4 regions of the Streptomyces sp. NPDC040610 genome follow, and region 2 is predicted to be linked to each of the others. Evidence: riboswitches for the same ligand, from Rfam matches in the RefSeq annotation. Region 2 holds a riboswitch; each other region holds the start of a gene.
The links. A riboswitch is a leader RNA that binds a small molecule or an ion and turns the genes downstream of it on or off. The one in region 2 is predicted to bind cobalamin.
Positions count from the first base shown of each region.

Region 1: linked by a shared signal. The riboswitch ahead of ACZ6AA_RS16955 (CbtB domain-containing protein) and the one ahead of ACZ6AA_RS33305 (ABC transporter substrate-binding protein) in region 2 are both predicted to bind cobalamin.
Region 3: linked by a shared signal. The riboswitch ahead of ACZ6AA_RS16625 (ABC transporter substrate-binding protein) and the one ahead of ACZ6AA_RS33305 (ABC transporter substrate-binding protein) in region 2 are both predicted to bind cobalamin.
Region 4: linked by a shared signal. The riboswitch ahead of ACZ6AA_RS07185 (hypothetical protein) and the one ahead of ACZ6AA_RS33305 (ABC transporter substrate-binding protein) in region 2 are both predicted to bind cobalamin.

Region 1 covers NZ_JBVIXA010000004.1:227,664-229,854, reverse strand. Annotated here, with positions in the region: gene ACZ6AA_RS16960 (ANTAR domain-containing protein) at 1-659, shown strand, start outside; cobalamin riboswitch at 1,009-1,158, shown strand; gene ACZ6AA_RS16955 (CbtB domain-containing protein) at 1,193-1,420, shown strand; gene ACZ6AA_RS16950 (CbtA family protein) at 1,654-2,191, shown strand, end outside.
Region 2 covers NZ_JBVIXA010000012.1:219,876-222,066, forward strand. Annotated here, with positions in the region: gene ACZ6AA_RS33295 (helix-turn-helix domain-containing protein) at 1-144, shown strand, start outside; gene ACZ6AA_RS33300 (VOC family protein) at 141-641, shown strand; cobalamin riboswitch at 655-840, shown strand; gene ACZ6AA_RS33305 (ABC transporter substrate-binding protein) at 899-1,942, shown strand; gene ACZ6AA_RS33310 (FecCD family ABC transporter permease) at 2,098-2,191, shown strand, end outside.
Region 3 covers NZ_JBVIXA010000004.1:163,553-165,743, reverse strand. Annotated here, with positions in the region: gene ACZ6AA_RS16625 (ABC transporter substrate-binding protein) at 1-839, opposite strand, end outside; cobalamin riboswitch at 884-1,003, opposite strand; gene ACZ6AA_RS16620 (M67 family metallopeptidase) at 1,022-1,444, opposite strand; gene ACZ6AA_RS16615 (amino acid permease) at 1,528-2,191, opposite strand, start outside.
Region 4 covers NZ_JBVIXA010000002.1:63,331-65,521, reverse strand. Annotated here, with positions in the region: gene ACZ6AA_RS07190 (NUDIX hydrolase) at 1-268, opposite strand, end outside; gene ACZ6AA_RS07185 (hypothetical protein) at 381-761, opposite strand; cobalamin riboswitch at 951-1,146, opposite strand; adenosylcobalamin (AdoCbl) riboswitch at 1,286-1,382, shown strand; gene cimA (citramalate synthase) at 1,973-2,191, shown strand, end outside.

The sequences.
Region 1 (2,191 bases), on a different contig from region 2:
AACTCCTCGGGGTTCTCGCCGCGGGCGTGATGTACGCCGACGCCGGCAGCACCGTCCGCCTCGCCGTCAGCGACAAGGGCGGTGAGCTGGCCCGGGACCTCCTCGAAGCACAGGCGGTGGACGGCCCCTGCCTGGAGTCCTACGGCACCGGCTGCCCCGTGCCGCCCGTCCGGCTCACCTCGGCCGACGCGCTCGCCCGCTGGCCCGGCTTCACGGAACGGGCCCGCGCGCGAGGCGTGGAAGCCACGTTCGCGGTGCCGCTGCGGGCCCGCAAGCGGGTGCTCGGCGCGCTGAACGTCTTCGTGGCACCGGCGCCGAACGGGAACCGGCCCCACGTCCGTCCGCAAGAGGGCGAAGAGGACAGCGCGTTGGTGCTCGCGCAGGCGCTCGCCGACGCCGCCGGAGTCGGGTTGCACAACCACCGCGCGTACGCCGAGTACCGCGACCTCTCCCGGCAGTTGCAGGCCGCCCTGACCAGCCGCATCCGCATCGAGCAGGCCAAGGGGATACTGGCCGAGCGCTGGCGGACCGGCCTCGACGTGGCGTTCGAGGCGCTGCGGCGGCACGCGCGCCGGGAGCGCCTGGTGATGGACGTGGTCGCCGGAATGGTGATCGAAGGCGCCCTGGACGACGCGACATTGCTCGGCGGGGACTCGTAACGCAGCGGAGCGCGAGGAGGACTTGGCGTCAAAAGCCCTCTAGGCCACGGGCGTCTTCCGTTCTAGAGTCTGTCCTACGGCCCAAGCCCCCGGCCGGAGTTGCCTTATTCCACACCGTTGGGACCAGCCACACCGTTGGGACCATCCAAGGCCTCCCGTGCCGGCGCCGGGTTTCTCCCGCAGCTCGAGCGCGCGCGGTCGAGGACCAGCCCGGTCGACGACTCCGGGGGGAGCGGGTCGTTGGCCGGGCCAGGTTGTGTCCGCGCCGCCGCGCGCCGGGGCGTGCGCCGTGCACACGAGTCCGCACGTCAGGGGCGCGAGGACTGGTTGACAGTGTCCATGACCACCTGGGACTCTCCGGGCGACAAGTCCATACATCGAGGCGACGGTTGCCAGGAACCCGGTGCGACTCCGGGACGGTCCCGCCACTGTTACCCCGCGCGAGCCACCGCTCGCCCGCGCGCGGAAGTCAGGAACTGACCCGTCGTCCTCCTGCCATGGGGCGTGGAAACCCCAGAAGGAGGCCCACCGACATGTCCGTCACGTCTGCGCACAGCGCACCACACAGCGACACGGCGGCGATACAGTCCGCGACGATCGAGACCCGCGACTGGCTGATCGCCGCGGCCGCGGCGATCGTCGCACTGATCGCCCTGTACGCCGTCTTCATGGACAACGGCTCGCTGATCTCGGCGACCGGCGACTACCTGCACGAGTTCGCTCACGACGGCCGGCACCTCTTCGGTGCTCCCTGCCACTGATCGGGGCCGCACGCACCATGCCGACGTCCCCGAATTCCCCGAACTCTCCCACCGCTCCCGGCACTTCCCCCGATCCCTCTCCCGATCCCTCCCCCGACTCCTCCCCCGACCTCTCCGGCGAACCCCCCAAGTCGCCCGGGACCACTGATACATCCGCGCCCCCCGACACCTCCCGCGCCCCCGCCCGCGCCCGGACCGGCGGCTCCCCCGTGCTGCCGCTGCTCGGTCGCGGGATGGTCGCCGGAGCGCTCGGCGGGCTCGCCGCGGGACTGTTCTCGCTGCTGCTCGCCGAGCCCCTGATGGACAAGGCGATCCGCGCCGAGGAGGCCCGTTCGCACGAGCACGAGCCCGCGGGTGGCGCCGTCCAGCACCACGAGGAGCTGTTCTCGCGCTCCACCCAGCACGCGGGCCTGGTGATCGCGCTGGTCGTGGCGGGGCTCGCGATCGGCGTGCTGTTCGCCGTCGCGTACGCGCTCGTGCACCGGCGTGATCCGCGGGGCAACCCGTGGCCGCGCGCCCTCGCGTTCTGCGCGGCCGCGTTCTGCGCCGTGTCGCTGTTCCCCGCGCTGCGCTATCCGGCGGCCCCGCCCGGGGTCGGCGACGCGGGCACGGTGGGCGACCGGCAGGAGATGTGGCTGGGCGCGGTCGTCCTCGGCGTGCTCGGCATGTTCCTGGTGTGGCAGGTGTACGTACGCCTCGCCGCGCGCCCCGTACCGGTGCGGCAGTGTGCGGCCGCCGTGACGGCGGTGGCGGTCCTCGCGCTCCTGTGGG
Region 2 (2,191 bases):
GCCGACTGCGGGTACTACGACCACTCCCACCTCGTACGGGACTTCCGGCAGTACACGGGCGTGAGCCCCAGCGCCTGGATGGCCGAGGAGTGCCGGAATATCCAAGCCGGAGGGCACGCGGGCGGCGAAGACTGGGACACATGAACAGCAACGAAACCCCGCAGAGCACGCAAAGCGCGCAGAGCCCGCAGACCGGCCAGGCTGATCAGGCCGGTCAGGCCGACCAAGCCCCTGCGCACCGGCGCGCGCCCGACGTCTGGGCCACCTTCCAGGCCGACGACGCCCCCGCCCTCATCGACTTCCTCGTCGGCACCGTCGGCTTCCTGCGCACCGCCGTCTACGAGGACGGCGACCGCGTCGCCCACGCCCAGCTCGACTGGCCCGAGGGCGGCGGCGTCATGCTCGGCAGCTACGACCCGAAGGCCGCCGAATGGTGCCTGCGGCCGGGCACGTTCGGCGCGTACGTCGTCACCGACCACGTCGACGACCTCTACCTCCGCCTCACCACCGCCGGTGTGAAGGTGATCCGCGAGATCGAGGACCAGCCGTACGGCAGCCGCGAGTTCGCGGTCGCCGACCCCGAGGGCAACAAGTGGTCCTTCGGCACCTACCGCGGTGAGCCGCGCCCCGACCAGGGGTGATGCCGCGCCGGAGTGATAGCTTGCGGACGCCAGTCGTACCCGCATCTGGGTCGGGGAATCCGGTGGAAGTCCGGAACTGACGCGCAGCGGTGAGGGGGACGGGCGGGGCCAGCGGCCACTGGGAGTCCACGGACCCCGGGAAGGCGGCCCCGCCCGGACGAACCCGAGTCCGAAGACCTGCTGGCACCGCCGTCCGCACGGGCGGCGGAGTTCGCAGACCAGGCTCCGCGCATGAGCCCTGAGACTCGGGAAGACGTGTGCCTTCGACCACGCGGCGCGTTCGCCGTACATCCCTCGCCGCCTCGCTGAGCGCGGGCCTCGTCCTGCTGACCGCGTGCGGCGGCTCGCCCGCGAAGACGTCGGACAAGGCGCGGGCGGGCTACCCCGTCACCCTCACCGCGTGCGGTGAGCGGACGAAGGTGCAGGCCCCGCCGGAGCGGGCCGTCTCCCTCGACCAGGGCTCCACCGAGATCCTCCTCTCCCTCGGCCTGGCCGACCGCATGGTGGGCACCGGCACCTGGACGGACCCCGTCCTGAAGGGCCTGGAGAAGGAGAACGCCAAGGTCCCGCGGCTCGCCGACCGCTACCCGGCGCTGGAGAAGGTGCTCGACAAGGAGCCCGACTTCGTCAGCGCGTCGTTCCTCTACACGGTCGGCAAGGGCGGCGTCGCCGACCGCGCCAAGTTCACCGAACTCGGCGTACCCGTCTACGTCTCGCCGACCGACTGCGCGGGCAAGGACAACGCCGGTGACGACGACGGCACCCGCACCAAGACCCTCACCATGGACACCGTGTACGGCGAGATCCGCGACCTCGCGCGGGTCTTCGACGTGGAGAAGCGCGGCGAGAAGCTGATCGCGGACCTCAAGTCCCGGGCCGCGCGCGCCAAGAAGTCCGTCGACGCCTCCGACACCACCCTCATGTACTGGTTCGCCAACTCCGAGTCCCCCTACATCGCGGGCTGCTGCGGGGCCCCCGGCGTCATCACCCGCGAACTCGGCGTGCAGAACGCCTTCGCCGACACCCGCGAGGAGTGGCCCCAGATCAACTGGGAGACCATCGCCGACCGCGACCCCGACGTCCTCGTCATCGGCGACCTCACCCGCAGGTCCCAGTCCGCCGAGAGCGCCCGCCAGAAGATCAAGTTCCTGGAGTCCAACCCGGCCACGAAGAACCTCACGGCCGTGAAGAAGAAGCGCTACGTCCTGCTCAGCGGCCAGGCCCTGAACCCGAGCGTCCGCACCGTCGACGGCATCGAACAAGTCGCGGCGGCGCTGCGCGAGTTCGGCCTGACGAAGTGAGGGGCGCCGCGGACGGCGGCTCGCGCGACGCCGTGGCCGGTGACGCGTCCTCCGAGGCCGCGCCCGGTGATGCGTCGTCGTCCGAGACCGCGCCCGGCGACGCGTCGTACGAGGTCGCGCCAGGTGACGTACGTCAGGCATCCCCGGCTGGCCGCCTGCGTGCCGCGCTGCGCGGTGCGCTCCTCTCCCTGGCCGGACTCGCGGTCCTGTTCCTCTCCATCGCCGTGGCCATCACCATCGGCCCCGCCG
Region 3 (2,191 bases), on a different contig from region 2:
TTCTTCTGGGCGACCGTGGAGGCGCCGTAGTCGTAGATCAGGATGACGTCGGGGCGGCGGTCGACCACCGTTTCCCAGGAGGCGTCGCCGAAGGGCTTGTCGAGGTCGGACATGATGTTGCGGGCGCCCGCGCGTTCGATGATGTCGTTGCCTATGCCGCGGCCGCCCGCGGTGAAGGCCGTCTTGTCGCCGCTGTCGTAGACGAAGACGGCGGGGGCCTTGCCGCCCTTCGCCGACTTCTTCGCCGTGGCGGCCAGTTCCGCCTTGGCGTCGCGCACCCACGTCTCCGCCCGGTCCCTGACCCCGAACGTCGCGCCCGCCTCGCGCACCTCGCGGTACACGTCGTCCATCGTGACGGGCTTCTTGACGCAGCCCTCGATGTTGAGGCGGGTCTTGATGCCGGACTTGGCGAGGGCGTCGCGGGAGCGGCCGTCGCCCGCCGCGAAGGCGCTCGCGTAACCGCCGTACACGAAGTCGGGGTCGGCGGCGAGGAGCTTCTCGTAGGAGGGGTACTCCTTGGCGAGGACGGGGCGCGACTTGTACGCCTTCTCGTACTCGGGGAGCACCTTGTCGTCGAGGTAGGCGGTCCCGGCGATGCGGTCCTTGAGGCCCAGTTCGAGGAGGATCTCCGTCACGTGCTGGTTCATGGTGACCGCGCGCTTCGGGGGCGCGTCGTACGTCGTCCTCGTCCCGCAGTTGGTGACGGTGTACGGGAATCCGGCCTTGGCGTCGGGTTTCCCGGAGTCGTCGTCGGACGACGAGGACGACGAGCACGCGGTGAGCGGCAGCAGGATCGCCGCCGCGGCGGGCAGGGCGAGGGCACGTACGCGGGTACGCATGGGGTGCGGGCCTCCTCCAGGGGATTTCCGCGTCCCCTGAGTGCATGTGGAGGAGGCGGCAGGTCAGTTCCTGACTCCCGGGCGCGCGGGGCGCGGCCGGTCACAGTGGCGGGACCGCGCCGGATTTCCACCGGCTTCCTGGGTCCTGCCGCCTCGAGGGTCGTGAATCGTGAAGCTCGGCCTCAGTATGCCTCGACGACCCTGACGTCCTCCTCGGTGACCTCTCCTTCGACGATCCGGAAGGAGCGGAACTGGAAGGGTCCCGCGTCGTCGGTGTCGGCGGTGGAGACGAGGACGTAGTGGGCGCCCGGCTCGTTGGCGTAACTGATGTCGGTGCGGGAGGGGTAGGCCTCGGTCGCCGTGTGCGAGTGGTAGATGACGACGGGCTCCTCGTCGCGGTCGTCGAGGTCGCGGTACAGCTTGAGCAGGTCGGTCGAGTCGAACTCGTAGAACGTGGGCGAGCGGGCCGCGTTCAGCATCGGGACGAAGCGCTCGGGGCGGTCGCTGCCCGCCGGGCCCGCGACGACGCCGCACGCCTCGTCGGGGTGGTCCTTGCGCGCGTGCGCGACGATCTGGTCGTGGAGGGCCTGGGTGATGGTCAGCATGTCGGCCAGGATAAGCAGCGGGGCGGCCCCGTACCGAAGTGTGGTACGAGGCCGCCCGCATGCTGGACAGGAGCTGTCCGGGGTCAGTCCTTGGTGACCGGTGCGTCGTCCGCGGCGTTCGCGGCGTTCTCAACGGCCTGGCCGGTGTGCACGCGCTTCTTGAAGGCCGCGGCCTCCGGGTTGCGGCTCTTCAGGACCAGGTAGGACACGCACAGGATCGCGGCCCAGATCGGGGCGCAGTACAGCGAGATCCGCGCGTCCTTGTCGATGCCCATCATCACGATGACCATGCCGATGAAGGCGAGCGCGAACCAGCTCGTGTACGGGGCGCCCGGCGCGCGGAAGGTGGACTGCGGGACGAGCCCGCGGTCGGCCTTGCGGCGGTAGTTGATCTGGGAGACCAGGATCATGATCCAGGCCCACATGCCGGAGATGGTCGCGAAGGAGACGACGTAGTTGAACGCCTCACCCGGCCACTGGTAGTTGATCCACACGCCGACGAGCATCAGCGCGGCGGAGGCGGTGGTGCCGACCAGCGGCAGGCCGTTCTTGGTGAGCTTGGTGAAGAACTTCGGGCCCTGGCCGTTGAGCGCGAGGTCGCGCAGCATGCGGCCGGTGGAGTACATGCCCGAGTTGCAGGAGGAGAGCGCGGCCGTCAGGACCACGAAGTTCACGATCGCGGCACCGACGCCGAGGCCCATCTTCTCGAAGGCGGCGACGAACGGGGAGACGCCCGGCTGGAAGGAC
Region 4 (2,191 bases), on a different contig from region 2:
TGCCGACGTTCTGGTGGTCGGGGAGGCCGGGGGCGCGGTCCGCCGCGGGGATCAACCGTGAGTCCACGCCCAGGAGGCGTTCGACCACCGCGTCGCAGCCCGTCTCCTCGGCGACTTCCCGGATCACCGCGTCGAACGGATCCTCCGCGTGCTCCACCCTGCCGCCCGGCAGAGTCCAGTTGCTCTCGCCGCTCGGCGGCACGTGCCGGGCGAGCAGCACCCGGCCGTCCTCGACGCACACGGCGTACGCCGCGAGCCGGAAACTCATCCGACACCTCCTGCAGGACGCCGTTGCGGCGTCCGAGAACTACTGACGAACGAGGGGCTGTACGCGTGCGTCGCTCCGGGCGAGGGCGTCAAGGGCGGTGCGGACTCCGGCATCAGCAGTCCCCATTGCCGTCGGCGGTGTCCTCGGCCTTGCCCAGTCTGCGTTCGGTCGGGTGACCGCCGCGTCCGGTGCGCCCTGCTCCGGTGATGGCACGCACCTGGTGCGCGCGTCGCCGTATCTCGGTGACCAGTGCCGGGCGGGTGTCCGGAGGGCCCGGACTCGGCGTCCGGGGCGGGGCGTCGTCGTCGAGCGCCTCGACCAGGGTGTCCAGGAACTCGGTCATGTCGACGAGTGTGTCGCGCAGCATCCGCAGCCTCGCGGTCTGGCTCCCGAGCTGTCTGCGGGTGGCGAGCAGACTCTCGAACTCCTTCACGGCCACAGCCATCATGGGCTTGCCGTCCACGATGATCTCCTGCGGTCTGTTGTTCCGCACCGATGGCCCCCTTCGCGCCTTGGTCAGGGCGGTGCCCTGAGGTACCGGCGACGGGGTGGGAGCGCGAAGGCATGACGGACGGGACGGAATCGACCCCGCGAGGCATGGCGCGATCGTCCGTCCGATCTGTACGCCGACCCGCCCTCGAGGTCACCGGGATGTCCGTGCGCGGAGTGGTCCGCACGCGGGCAGTTGGCAGGTCTTCGGACTCGCGGACCCGCCCCCCGAGGGAGGACACCTACTGGCCGTCGCTTCCCGGGCCCCGTTCGTCGGGCCCAGTGCGTGTGACGGCGGTCGTTCCCGCTCACCGCTGCGGGGCAGTCCCGGACTCCCACCGGGTTCCCTCTTGCGACGCCCCCGCCTGGCGGACGGGTCGAACCAGCTGCTGCGGCCAGCCTACGGGCTGTCGATCCGCGCGGAACAGGGCCGTGGGAATCCGTAAGGGCACCCCGCCCGGTGCGGCTGGGTGGGGGTCACTAGGGGGTGACGGGGACGGGAGCGGCTGCTACACATGGGGACGTCAAACCTGCGGCACGGGGAAGCCGGTGAGAATCCGGCACGGTCCCGCCACTGTGACCGGACGAGCCCACGCTCCCGGAAGTCAGATCGCCGTCCGCGGGTACCACGACGAGGCCCACGAGGATGGAGCCGAAACGTCGGGGAGTCCCCTGCATGCCTTGCCGCGTCTTCTCCCGCACGAGCGGAGCCGCAGCCGCCCGTTCTCCGCACAGGGGCGGGGCGGACCTGCCCTGATGTGAACGGTGCGCGGCGGCCCGCGCCTTCGACGCCCCGCGCCGCGGCCCGCCTGACTTTCCAGTCGTACGCACGCCCTTGAAGCAAGCATGTCCATCGCCGTGGACCACCTCAGGCGGCCCGGCGAAGCAGGCACAGCGTTGTGCCGCTGTTTCCGCGTGGCCGACTCCGAGCGACTTCGTACCCGAAGACCGGACGGCCGACGCCGATGCTCGCCCCCGCCCCAACAGGGTTGGCGGCAAGACGGCACGGAAACGGTCCCTCGGGCCAGGTGCCCCCGCGCTCACCCGCGCCCCCTGCGCCGACCCCGCGTGTCCCCCCCTCCCGCGGCGGCGTCCACCTGCCCTCGCGGCCTGCCCCGACGCCGCGGCCCTGGTTCGAAGAGCGCCCACGCGCGGCCGACGGCGCCCGCCGAACCAGGCAACCCCACAACGACAACCGCTCAGGAAGGACGCCCGGTGACTCACACGCGCACCACACCGGCCGAAACCCCGCTCGGCGACAGCTTCCACCTCTACGACACCACCCTGCGCGACGGCGCGCAGGGCGAGGGAATCTCCTACTCCGTCCACGACAAACTCGCCACGGCCCGCTTACTGGACTCGCTCGGTGTCGGCTTCATCGAAGGCGGCTGGCCCGGCGCCCTGCCCAAGGACACCGCCTTCTTCGCGCGCGCC